DNA from 4 places in the Bacillus mesophilum genome. Region 1 is predicted to be linked to each of the others. Evidence: predicted binding sites of a transcription regulator. Region 1 holds the regulator's gene; each other region holds the start of a gene.
What was found. Region 1 encodes Rex, which represses fermentation and respiration genes when NADH is low (regulators of the CRP and FNR family bind a similar motif). Its sites were predicted from a motif close to TTGTGAAATATTTCACAA; they were not measured.
Positions count from the first base shown of each region.

Region 1 (3,185 bases):
AAATGGAGCGGATATCTGCTTCATACTGGTAGCCTCCATTCTCTTTAAAGCTGACCTGAAGGCGATCATATTCTTTTAAAATGCGGTTATACATTTCTTCGTTGCTCATTGCGTTAGGATCAGACATCTTTTCTTCTAATGAACGCAATTCTTTTTCTTGCTGCTGTAAAGAAGCAAAAACGGTCAGCATTTCATCCCAAATTGTCAGCTCAGATTCAAGTCCTGTATTTTGCGCCAAATAGCCGATTTCAACTTCCTTTGGCTTCATGATTTCCCCGCTGTCATAAGAGATATGGCCAGCGATTATTTTTAATAAAGTCGATTTGCCTGCTCCGTTTCGTCCAACGAGCGCAATGCGGTCTCTTGTTTGTACTTCCATTTTTATATTCGTTAAAATTGGATCAGCACCAAAGCTTTTATTGAGCTGATTAACTTGTAATAGTATCATGATTTTCACCTCTGCAGTATAAGACAAGTGTATCGTATTCCGCTGAGGTTCGGCAATAAACCGGCGTTATTTGAAGAAATTTGCAAATAAATATGTGAATATGAATACAAACTATACACAAATGCACCTAAAATAGTGTATGATTCTGTTGTGAGGTGTTAGTATATGGGAGATTTAACGCATTTTAATGAAGAAGGCAGAGCTAAGATGGTTGATATTGGCGAAAAAGCCGAAACCGTTCGCACAGCTATTGCCCATTCAAGTATAAAAGTAAATGAGGTCATATACGACAAGATTACGTCTAACAGTATGAAAAAAGGAGACGTATTAGCCGTTGCACAAGTTGCCGGAATTATGGCAAGTAAAAAAACATCTGACATTATTCCAATGTGCCACCCAATTATGCTTACAAGTGTGGACATTTCTTTTGAATGGAAGCTGACAGATTCTGATCATATTCTGCAAATTACGGCTACTGCCAAAACAAAAGGCAGCACAGGTGTTGAAATGGAAGCGTTAACAGCTGCTTCAGCTTGTGCGCTGACTGTATATGATATGTGCAAGGCCGTCGATAAAGGGATGATCATTGGGGAAACCTACTTAATAGAAAAAACAGGCGGCAAAAATGGGGATTTTAAAAGAACGGAGTAGGACGGAGAATACGGAGGTACAATGATGTCAACAGAACAAACCAAAATTCCGCAGGCTACTGCAAAGCGATTACCGCTGTATTATCGATTTTTAAAAAATCTGCATGCATCAGGTAAGCTTCGGGTTTCGTCTGCGGAATTAAGTGATGCTGTAAAAGTTGATTCTGCCACGATCAGAAGGGATTTTTCTTACTTTGGAGCACTTGGAAAAAAAGGCTATGGCTACAATGTGAATTACCTGCTGTCCTTTTTTAGAAAAACGCTCGACCAAGATGAAGTAACAAAGGTTGGTTTAATTGGTGTTGGTAATCTGGGGACTGCTTTATTAAACTATAATTTCTTAAAAAACAACAATACAAAAATTGAAGTGGGCTTCGATGTTTCGCCCGATAAAGTTAATCAAAAAATTGGGGATGTATCCGTTTATCATATGGACGATCTTGAAAAGGTCATTGAAGAAAATGACATCCAAGTTGTGATCTTAACTGTACCTTCTCAGCATGCTCAGACGATTACAGATAGAATTTCACAAAGCACAGTAAAAGGAATTTTAAACTTTACTCCTGCTAGATTAACTGTGCCCCCAGCAATCAGGGTTCACCATATCGACTTAGCCGTGGAATTGCAATCATTAATTTATTTCTTAAAACATTACCCGGCAGATATGTAGGAGATCCCTCCAGGAAAGCATGTCTTGTTCAAAATAAAAATGAGCCCTTATACAGGCTCATTTTTTGTTTTCAAGATTTTTAAGCTTAAAGTGGAAGCTGATCATTTTGAGGCCAGCTCCAATGTCAAAGGTAGCAATGATAATGAGAAGGTTTGTCATGAATCCCCACTCTCCGTTTTGCTGAAGACTTTGAATAGCGATGTAGACAAATAGTATGCCAAGGATCAAATAAATGATGCCTGAAAACAGAGGAGTTCTTCTCATAGTAACCCTCCAATAAATGCTGCCACATGTTCCATTTCCTCCAGCCATTTTTCGATTTCTTCCATGTTAAGCTGCATGACGACTACAAGAGAATTCATGGCTACGTGAGCAAAGATCGGCACAAGGATCCGTTTTGTTTTTACATATAGAAAGGCAAACGTGAACCCCATCGCTGAATAGAGAAGCAAATGTTCAAATTCAGTATGTGCTGCCGCAAAGATGACAGAGCTAAGGAGCGCTGATATGAAAAAGTTAAAGCGTTTATGCAGGCTGCCGAAAATAATCTTCCGGAAAATGATTTCTTCTAAAATCGGTCCAATGATCGACACAACAAGAATAACAATTGACGACGTTTCAATGATACTCATGATTTGCTGTGTGTTCTCTGAACCCATTTCAATGCCAATCATATATTCAATATTTGCAGCAACAGACTGTGCAATCAGTGCTAAAAACACCCCGCCAATGGCCCAGGCGATCGATTTTACAACGGATGATTGCTCAGATAAACTCCGCTCCACTTTCATATCCTTTCGCAGCAGGAAAAGAATGATGATGAGGGCTAGAGAAAAGCTAATCACAAGCCAAGAAGACACGGCCGTACCTTGATCCATTCTAGTGCCAGTTATAAGCTCACTTCCAAACACCATAAGCGGCAAGCCGACAATGGAGGAAAGCTGCATGGCAATATACACAATTAAAATAATCCAGTATTCTTTTTTCAAATGATGATCTCCCTTATGACATAGAATCAAGCATATGCTCTTTTAACCATTTTACTCATAAAGAGGGACTTCTTTCAAATAGAAGGCTACCCCGAACAGCCTTTATGCATAAAAAGAATGTGAATGTATATAATGAAGAGGTTGCCAGAAATGGATCTTTCTGGACTCTGGCATAGGCAATAATAGACTTCCTTTTAAAGTCTAAAATTTTTTATGAAAAATACAGCATCATGCTTGCAAATAAAAGTCAGAACTATTAATATAATAAATGTGTTAGCACTCAAGTCGATAGAGTGCTAATAAATAAATCACTACATAATGATTGAGGAGGTTGTTTCACTTGTTAAAGCCACTAGGTGATCGAATTATTATCGAGCTTGTTGAAACTGAAGAAAAAACTGCAAGCGGTATCGTGCTTCCAGACTCTG
Region 1 is NZ_WBOT01000009.1:4,962-8,146, forward strand. Features, by position in the region: gene F7732_RS19750 (ABC-F family ATP-binding cassette domain-containing protein) at 1-448, opposite strand, end outside; gene moaC (cyclic pyranopterin monophosphate synthase MoaC) at 614-1,099, shown strand; gene F7732_RS19760 (redox-sensing transcriptional repressor Rex) at 1,124-1,768, shown strand; gene F7732_RS19765 (YdiK family protein) at 1,826-2,032, opposite strand; gene F7732_RS19770 (CPBP family intramembrane glutamic endopeptidase) at 2,029-2,757, opposite strand; gene groES (co-chaperone GroES) at 3,098-3,185, shown strand, end outside.

Region 2 (3,185 bases), on a different contig from region 1:
CTCTAAACTTTGACCCACACGTTTTTTAGGATTACTCCCACGCCCTAACTCTGACACACACAACTTTTAAGAAATATTCATTGGCCCTTACTTTAAAGAGAACTCTCCAATTAAAAAAGCCGGAAAATAAATTCCGACTTTCCCAGTAATAACATTTAAGGTATCTCAGGCGTTTCAACTTCAGGCAGATCACCGCTTAAGCTTTCCATAAAAGCAACAAGCTGCTGCACTTCTTTATCCGTTAAGCCTAATGGATTGATCAGATCACTTTTGTTTACATGATCTCCTCCGCCGTCGTTATAATAATTTACCACATCTTCGAGAGTGGCAAAGCTGCCGTCATGCATAAATGGCGCCGTATGAGCAACACCTCTTAAACCTGTCGTACGGAATTTCCCTTTATCTTCTTCGTTTTTGGTTACCTCGTATCTTCCTTCATCACCTGTCATCCCAAGATTGTGATAGCTATAATCAGAGAGCATTGGACCGGCATGGCAGGTAATACAGCTTGCTTTTCCGGCAAAAAGCTTCATGCCTTCTTTTGCATCTGCACTAATAGCATCCTCCTGACCCTGTAAATAGCGATCAAAGGCTGTATCTGAGATGACAATGGTACGCTCAAATGCAGCGATTGCCTTCGCAATATTATTCGCACTAATTGGATCATTAAAAACAGTGTTAAATTGTTCTACATATGTTGGTACACCATTAAGCTCAATGACAAGTTCATCAAGGTCCTGATTCATTTCCACTTCAGATTGTATCGGTCCAAGTGCCTGTTCTTCCAGACTTCCTGCTCTGCCGTCCCAAAAGTATTCAGGATAATAGCCCGAATTGATAATAGTCGGGCTATTTCTGCTCCCTTGTGCGCCTTCAAACCCAATAAATGTTCCAAGTCCATCACCATAACCTGCACCTGGAGCATGACATGTCATACAGCTTAATTTATTATTTCCAGACAATCTAGGATCAAAATAAAGTGTTTTTCCTAATTCAACCTTTTCATCTGTCATTTCATTATCAGCAGGTATCGGCATTTCACCTAACGGCTCAAACATCGCTTTTACATTTTCTAACTCTTTATCGACACCAGCTGTTTCGGTTTCAGGCTGGTCTTTTTCAGGAGCTGCAGCATTCTCGTTTTCATTGCTGCACGCGCTGAGCATTAGAAGAACCATAAATATGAATAACGGATATCTTAATTTCATCAGTTACTCCCCCTCTTTTTCAATTTGCCAATGATAACGCTATCTTTATTTTTCAATTTGAGTATATAACTAAAAGAATGATCATTTAGCAATCATTTCCGAAAAGTTTGTGACACTTATCACAAATCAACTTATGCCTTGTAATCAACTTGTTTACATTATAAAGACTGCAAAGTTATTTTCATAAGATCCTATTATCTATCAATCGATATTTAAAAGATGTTATTTCTTTTTACCTATTTTCATTATAATTTTGTTTTTATTATTATAGTAATAATTTACTATTTATGTATTTTAATTGAAAAAAGTGTATTAATTCCCTTATAATGAACAGGAAAAAATTACATAACGAGGTGTAGACAGTGAAAACGAAAATGTTGGCAGTTTCTATCTTATCATCAGCACTACTTTTAGCTGCATGTGGAAATAGCAGCAATGAGGAAACATCAGCAGCAAATGAAACGGATGAAGCAGTAAAGACGGAACAAACAGAGGAAGTTGAACCGGCAGAACAAGAAGAAGCTGAGGAAAGCAGTCAGACAAGTGAATTTTTAAATCCGCTCTTAGAAGAAACGGAAGGCACTATTGAAAGCATCTATAAAAACGAATCACCACAGTATACCCATAGTTTAGATGGCTTTAACATTTCCGTGAATCAATATGAAATTACTAAAATCACAGATATGAATCAGGATTACGCTTCTTATTTTAATGATGAAGTAAATGGGTATGTTGTTTCGGCAGAAGTGACACTCGAAAATACAACAGATAAAAACCTATACTATAATAACTTCCATAAAATCCAACTCGAAAATGAGTTAGATTATATTAACTCTGAAAGCAAAAATTTAATACCTGAAGACCAGCAGATTCAAAAGCTCAGAAAGAATCAAGATGAAATTAGCTTATATGAAGCTGGCGAAAAGGTAACCGGTTTGGTAACGTTTATTTTAACAGAAGCAGAATTTGAAAAAATGAAAACTGTAACTCCTAAATATATTATTGAGGGTGGAATAGCTGATAATAAGGACTACTCCGGCAGCAATCTTGAAAATTCACCAGCCTATGATTTTGTCTATGCTGGTGAGCAGGCTTCAGCTGTTGCTGATCAGCCTTCTCTTTACCAGGATCGCCTCACAACAGATAACTGGGCTGATAAGACCATCCTCTTTGAAGAAGAAGGAATAAATGAGACAAAGGAAATCGGTGATGTAACAGTAACACTTGAAGGTGTCCAATACACTGATGTTGTCCCGACCGATGCAAATGCATCCATGTTCACTGATTTTGGTGACAGCGGAATTGTTGCCCTAACCGTTAAAATGAACATTGATAATCAGTCCGATTCTGCAGTTAATATTTCTAATTTAGGCACGATGCTTGATGTTGATGACAGCAGAGCAAGATATTTAAACGTTGCACAAGCTGAGCCACGAGACCCGCGAGAGATTGCTGCAGGAGAAGCTGGAGAGAAGTATCATGTCTTTTTATTCAGAAAAGATGAATTTTCCATCTACAAAAAATTTACGATGGAATTTGGTCCATTTTATCTTGAAAGCGGCGAAAAAGCATTCAAAGGCGAGCAAGCCATCTTTGAACTTCCAAATCCACACCAATAATGCGCTAAAAAACCCCAGAAGATTTTCCTGGGGTTTTTCTGTTTTATCCAAACTCCCGTTCAAGCTTTCCAGGATTATATTCATAGGGGATATTTTAAAAGTCATGTACACCCCGAGTGAAAACCCTGTACTGCTTCTAGGGAAGATATTATTATAAAGTTTTCTCCATCAAATGATCTGTAATTTCCTATTCTCACCATGATAAAATATTTATAGTTTCATAAACTTTTAAAGCAGTTATAAATTTAACGTCATTGTAAGAATGAGGTGATCATATGCCTGATTGGTCTTATCATACCATTTTTAAACCTTTATTATCACGCCTTCCTGCTCAAACTGGCAGAGCTTTTATTCACAA
Region 2 is NZ_WBOT01000006.1:191,953-195,137, forward strand. Features, by position in the region: gene F7732_RS17695 (cytochrome-c peroxidase) at 156-1,208, opposite strand; gene F7732_RS17700 (DUF5068 domain-containing protein) at 1,571-2,827, shown strand; gene F7732_RS17705 (dihydroorotate dehydrogenase) at 3,103-3,185, shown strand, end outside.
Region 2: a site for Rex is predicted at 1,316-1,333, ahead of F7732_RS17695 (cytochrome-c peroxidase). Genes of this name have one in related genera too.

Region 3 (3,185 bases), on a different contig from region 1:
GTACCTGGATTAGCACGACGCCACTGAGCATATTTCATAATAATAGCTGCACTTCCCAGCCAGCTTCCTACTACGACTAATGTTAATCCAAGATAAAACAGGAAGTGGGCCTGAAGCGGAGCGTAGAAGGTGTAAAGCACGCTTGCTTCATTTAGAAGAATCATAACAGCAGCCATCACTGTTCCGATTGTCATTAACCAGAAACCAATCCATGCGATGGTTCGCTGTTTATTTGTAAATGTTCCTGCTGTTATACTTACACAAGCCTGCATAAATCCCATAATAAAGAAGGTTGTTAAAACGAGACCCAATACAACACCATGAACTGTTAAAATTTGATAATAACCGATTCCTGCCGGCAGCTCGAATCTGCCTGAGCGAACAAGTACCTGCAATAATCCTGCAAGTCCTCCTATTAATAATGCAATAAAAGCAACATAGATCTGTGCCATAACTAATTTGCCGTCACGGCGGTCAACTTTCAGTTTGACTGCTGAGTTGATCATGATTCAACCACCTCGATTTTGGAAGTCATTAAATGGTGACCTGCACCACAATATTCATTACAAAGAATTAAGAATTCACCTGTCTTATCAAATGTGGTGACATGTTCACTAATGTAGCCTGGCTCTAGCATCATATTGATGTTTGTGCCAGCAACTTCAAATCCGTGTATGACATCCTTTGTGGTTGCGATAATTTTCACTGTGGCACCAAGCGGAATTTCTACATCCCCCGGATTATAGTTAAATGCCTGTGCAACAAAGACAAGCTCATAATCCCATGCTTTTCCTTCTACTTTTTTCAAGCCTGGTTCATTAAATGGTGCCTGTGTTTCGACCTTTTCAGGATCAATCGTTGCCAAACAGCTAGGAGGCTGGTTTCCAAGATAGAATGCGCTTACACCTAAAACTGTTAGGAAGAAAAGCAATGTACTGACTCCAAAAATTAGCCAAATTTTTTCAAACTTATGCATATGCATGGCTATTTTCTCCTCTCAAATTATCAAAAACGATCTAAAAATAAAAAGAACACACCTACCCATGTAACAATTAGGAAAAAACCTAACAAGAAAACGGAAGCTAACGTTCCTTTAAGAGAAGAGCTATCTTCCACTTCTGTTTTTACATTCTTCCTGAGTTCCGTCTTCGCCACCTTTGTCCACTCCTTTCAAAGCTTTGAAAAATGAATGATTACAACTCCATCATACAAGAGTAAATGTTAGAATCTAGATAGATTTTACCAGTTCACAAAATGTTCATTGGTAGTATTTTCACTATGTTTATGGTGAAAAATTGATAGGTCGGTGATATATGTCACAATACAGATCGTTAATTTGTGAATAAAATGTGAAGAAGAAAAACAGAAACGAGATATGATAAAAAGGAGCACACAGCACGGGAAATTAGAACGCTATGATAATTATCACAGTTGAAATAATGATAAACACGAATATTCGGATTATTTTCAATCTATAAAGTTCGTAAAATAATGGATTTACTATTGAAATCTTTATTTGCGATGTTATAATGTTAATACAATTAAAAATGAATCATTCATATAATAGCAGGGATATGGCCTGCGAGTTTCTACCGAATCACCGTAAAGGATTCGACTATGAGTGAGCAGAAAATAAGAGACAACTCTCTTATTTTATTGTCTTTTCCGATGAAAACCTAAAGGCATTGCTTCACTCAACATGTGAAGCAATTGTTTTTAGGTTTTTTTATTAGGCAGATTTCATTTAAAAACATAGACAACAGGGGGAGAACGATGGAGAGACTTAAAGCAAAAATAGAAGCAGAAGGAAAGGTATTATCAAGTTCAGTACTGAAAGTTGACAGCTTTTTAAATCATCAAGTAGATCCGCATTTGATGATGGATATTGGAAAAGAGTTTGCATCCCGTTTTAAAGATGCGGGCATAACGAAAATTTTAACGATTGAATCTTCTGGTATTGCTCCATCTGTTATGACAGGATTGCATTTAAATGTGCCGGTCGTTTTTGCAAGAAAAAAGAAGTCACTTACTCTAACTGAGGATTTGATTACTTCGTCCGTTTACTCTTTTACTAAACAGGAAACAAACGAAATTTCGGTTTCAAAAAAGTTTTTGCAAAATAACGATACAGTTCTAATTATCGATGATTTTCTTGCTAATGGTCAGGCTGCAGAGGGACTTGTTGAGATTGTTAAAAAGGCAAATGCAGTTGTTGCAGGAGTAGGGATTGTCATTGAAAAAGGTTTCCAGGATGGAGGTAAATTATTGCGTGAATCAGGAATTAGAATCGAATCTCTCGCAATCATTGAATCTCTTGATAATGGGGAAGTCACATTTAGAAATAAAGAATTGGAGGAAGTGACACGATGAAACAGAATTCATTTAAGATCGCATCATTAGGCATTCAGCACGTACTTGCCATGTATGCAGGTGCAGTCGTTGTCCCGCTTATTGTTGGCGGTGCGCTTGGTTTAACAGGAGAACAGCTAACCTACCTTGTTTCAATTGATATTCTAATGTGCGGAGTCGCAACGATCCTACAAGTCTGGAAAAATAAGTTCTTTGGCGTAGGCCTGCCTGTTGTGTTGGGCTGTACGTTTACAGCAGTTGCTCCAATGATTACCATCGGCGGCGAGTACGGAATATCCGCCATTTATGGAGCCATTATTGCTTCTGGTATATTTGTTTTACTAATTTCTACTTTTTTTGGAAAGCTCGTACGATTCTTTCCGCCAGTTGTAACAGGTTCAGTTGTAACGATCATTGGAATTACATTAATACCTGTTGCAATGAATAATATGGCTGGCGGTGAAGGAAGTGCAGATTTTGGATCTCTTGAAAATATTGGTTTAGCTTTTGGGACATTGCTCTTTATCATTATCTTATATAAATTTTCAAAAGGCTTTATCCGTTCAATTTCTATCTTATTAGGACTTGGAGCAGGCACACTGGCTGCATTTTTCATGGGTATGGTTGATTTTACGGAGGTAGGAGAAGCTTCCTTGCTTCATATCCCGGCACCATTTTATTTCGGAATGCCAACTTTTGAACTATCTGCAATTTTAACCATGATTTTAGTCGCAATGGTCAGCTTGGTTGAATCAACTGGTGTTTACTTCGCACTTGGAGATATTTGTGAAGAAAAACTGGATGAAAAGGATTTGGCAAGAGGATATCGTGCTGAA
Region 3 is NZ_WBOT01000002.1:211,645-214,829, reverse strand. Features, by position in the region: gene F7732_RS05930 (b(o/a)3-type cytochrome-c oxidase subunit 1) at 1-506, opposite strand, end outside; gene F7732_RS05925 (cytochrome c oxidase subunit II) at 503-982, opposite strand; gene F7732_RS05920 (cytochrome c oxidase subunit 2A) at 1,006-1,155, opposite strand; purine riboswitch at 1,537-1,638, shown strand; gene F7732_RS05915 (xanthine phosphoribosyltransferase) at 1,774-2,370, shown strand; gene F7732_RS05910 (nucleobase:cation symporter-2 family protein) at 2,367-3,185, shown strand, end outside.
Region 3: a site for Rex is predicted at 1,305-1,322, ahead of F7732_RS05920 (cytochrome c oxidase subunit 2A). Genes of this name have one in related genera too.

Region 4 (3,185 bases), on a different contig from region 1:
ACAAGCTTGGAATTAACGATCGCATCGAATTCCGTCAATCTGAAAGAGATGGCCTGCATCCAGGCAGAACAGCTGAAGTGCTGATAGACGGCAAAGCTTGCGGTTATATTGGGCAAGTTCATCCAACAGTTGAAAAGGAACTGGATTTAAAAGCAACGTATGTTTTTGAATTATCACTAGAGTCTCTTCTAGCAGAAACAGCACCGCTTGTTTACGAAGCGATTCCTAGATTCCCTTCTATTACAAGAGATATCGCCTTAGTAGCGGATCAGGAAGTGTCTTCTGGACATTTGCAATCCATTATTAAGGAAGCAGGAGGCACCCTGTTAAAAGAAGTATCTGTTTTTGACCTTTATGAAGGAGAGCGAATGGAAGCAGGGAAGAAGTCCATTGCATTCTCATTAAAATACTTTGATCCTGAAAAAACATTAACAGATGAAGAAGTGGTTAAAGCACATACTAAGGTGCTAGAGGCACTGGAAGAAAAAGCTGGTGCAGTCCTAAGGGGTTAATTCAGTTATTTAAAAAAGCCAAGAATGCGATGTCTGCATTCTTGGCTTTTTATTATTGTGGTGAATTACAGCTTAAATATCTTTAACGGTGTCATCGATTTTCTTCTTTTCATCTTCACTTTGGCTATTATCCTCGAGCATCCCTTTTGTAGAGCTTTTAAACTCTTTCAATGTTTGGCCCATGGCACGGCCGATTTCAGGGAGTTTCTTCGGTCCAAAAATGATTAGCGCAAGCACTAAAACTAAAATTAATCCTGGAATTCCAATGTTTGATAACATTAAAACACTTCCTTACTTATAATTGGTCTGCAAATTCCTGCTATTATGCTGAAAGAGGGCAGGAAGGTTAAGCTTTTCTATCAAATGAAATGAACTTCCAATTTAAAAAAAGCATTTTTCCATTAAAATAGTTGCATTTCCTATTAAATTCGAGCGTTTACCTATCAAATGGCGCATATCACTGCCGCTTATCTCAAGAAGGAGCCATACTGTTTCATTTTTTTACAGCGTACACATTCCTCTTCCACATGGGACGCTGATGTAAACGCAGCGTGACAGGAGGAACACTCCCTTTGATAGAGGTGGTGTATACGAGTGCTGGCTCTCTGAATATTATCTGTTATAATGATTGCTTTTTCCTGGCAAATATCTGCACAGAGCATGCACCCTGTGCAAGTTTGCGCGGTGATGGTAAGCTCAGTCTCTGAAAAATGAAAACAGTTTTTTCTGCAAAGCATTTCACATGCTTTACATAAGGTGCATTTTGACTCATCCAGCTCGATCTCTTTAAATTGATACTCTCTAAAATAATGGGCAAGCTCCAAATTCTGATGATTAAAGCGCCATTTTGCTGGAGCCATTTGTCTGACTGTCGAAGCTGCTCCTTTTTTCCAAAAAGAAAAGATTTCACGCCGTGTCATTTTTTCGTCTTGCTTTTGTATTTCGAATTGTATCACTAATGCCTCTTCATTAAGTTGTGCTAACTTGCTGTTGATTTCATTGAGAAATCTCTTCCACTCTTCGCTAAGTTCTTTATTGTGAAAGTAAACAGATGTCACTCCTGTTTGATAATATCCAAGCATTTCTTTTACTGAGGGAGGTTTCTCCTCTGCAATGAATACATGATGCTCTATTATGTGTCTTTTTGGATAAAAACCCTCTACAGCCTGAACAGGGCATTCTGCAATGCAATCGCCGCATTCAGTGCATTGATCAGATTGGATAACTGGTTTTCCATCTTTTAAAACAATGGCGTTTATCTCGCAGGAATCTAAACACTTTGTGCAGCTTGAAAAAGGACTTTGATAACGGCTGCACGATTTTAAAATTTCGAACTCATAATCCAAGCTTTCCATCCACCGATCGAATAGACCCATCAAAGCCGCTCCTTTCCTTTTTATTACAAACATAATTTGTGATTCATTTCACAATCAGATTCATGACTATATTATAAATCATGAAACTTGGGAGTGATATATCTTCTATGCACGAAAATTTACTCTTTTTTTTGTACGATAAGCCAATGAATTTTTACGGTGTTGTGACATCCATTGTGAATAGGCGTTTATTCTTATAAGATGAATGTAATGGATATTTCGAGCTTAGAAAGGAATTGAATTTAATGGAAATAAATTTTTCAGTTCCAGACTATTTGCAAAGATTATTAGTTTCCTCGCAAAAGGGAATGGAAGGGATCGCCCAGGAGTTAGCAGATATTTTATCAATCCCTATTCTGATCGCTGATCCTCTTTTAAATCAAATCGTATCTGCCTGGGATAAAGAAGGTACAAAAATAGAATACATTGAAACTGCAATAAATGGTCTAAATCAAGAAGTTCAGGAACCTGTATCATGTGTTATATCTGCAGGAGAGGAGCTTATTAAAGGGGTATGTATGGAAATTCATGTCGATGGGCGTGTTCGGGGATATGTAATTGCGGTGAATGATAGAAGTAGATTTCCTCTTGAACTAAAAGAAATCCTCCAGTTTGCATCAATGCTTTGCTCCAAGGAACTTCAAAATACATTAAAAATGAAACAGGAAAAACAAAAGCTGCGGGAAGTTTTTCTATATGACCTCTTATATGGAAATATTAAAAAAAGAGAAGATATTATTTCGTACGGGCAGATTTGGGGATGGGATTTTCAGCTGGCCCATACTGCAGTCGTTTTCTCCTTAAAAGATTTTGACTATTTTTCAGATGACCGGCATTTAATAGATTTGCTGTTCTATATGATTGAAAAAGCCATGCTTGATCGCAGGCAAAGACCGATCTCTATCAGGAAACGAGGCGAAATTATCCTCATGTATCCCTCGTCCCCTGAAGGGGGAACGGATCATCATTCAGAGATAAAGGATTTTGTTTACTTAATCATGTATTTGTCTAAATCCCATCATCTAAGTGAAAGAATTGCTGCAGGGATCGGAAGGAGAAGAATGATGCCGGAAGAAATTCACCGCAGTTACCAGGAGGCAAAGGTGGCGTATGAACTGGGATTGCTATTGAATATTTCCGTTCCGTTTTTTAGCAGCCTTGGCCTGGAGAGAATCTTATATAATCACGATTTACATGATTTAAAAGAGTACTATGAACATACACTGGGAGAGCTGGAAAAATACGATCTGGATCATGAAAGTGATTTAATGAGCTCTTTAAGTGTATTTGCTGCCAA
Region 4 is NZ_WBOT01000002.1:787,233-790,417, reverse strand. Features, by position in the region: gene pheT (phenylalanine--tRNA ligase subunit beta) at 1-512, shown strand, start outside; gene F7732_RS08845 (twin-arginine translocase TatA/TatE family subunit) at 585-791, opposite strand; gene F7732_RS08840 (4Fe-4S dicluster domain-containing protein) at 980-1,888, opposite strand; gene F7732_RS08835 (PucR family transcriptional regulator) at 2,134-3,185, shown strand, end outside.
Region 4: a site for Rex is predicted at 1,925-1,942, ahead of F7732_RS08840 (4Fe-4S dicluster domain-containing protein). Genes of this name have one in related genera too.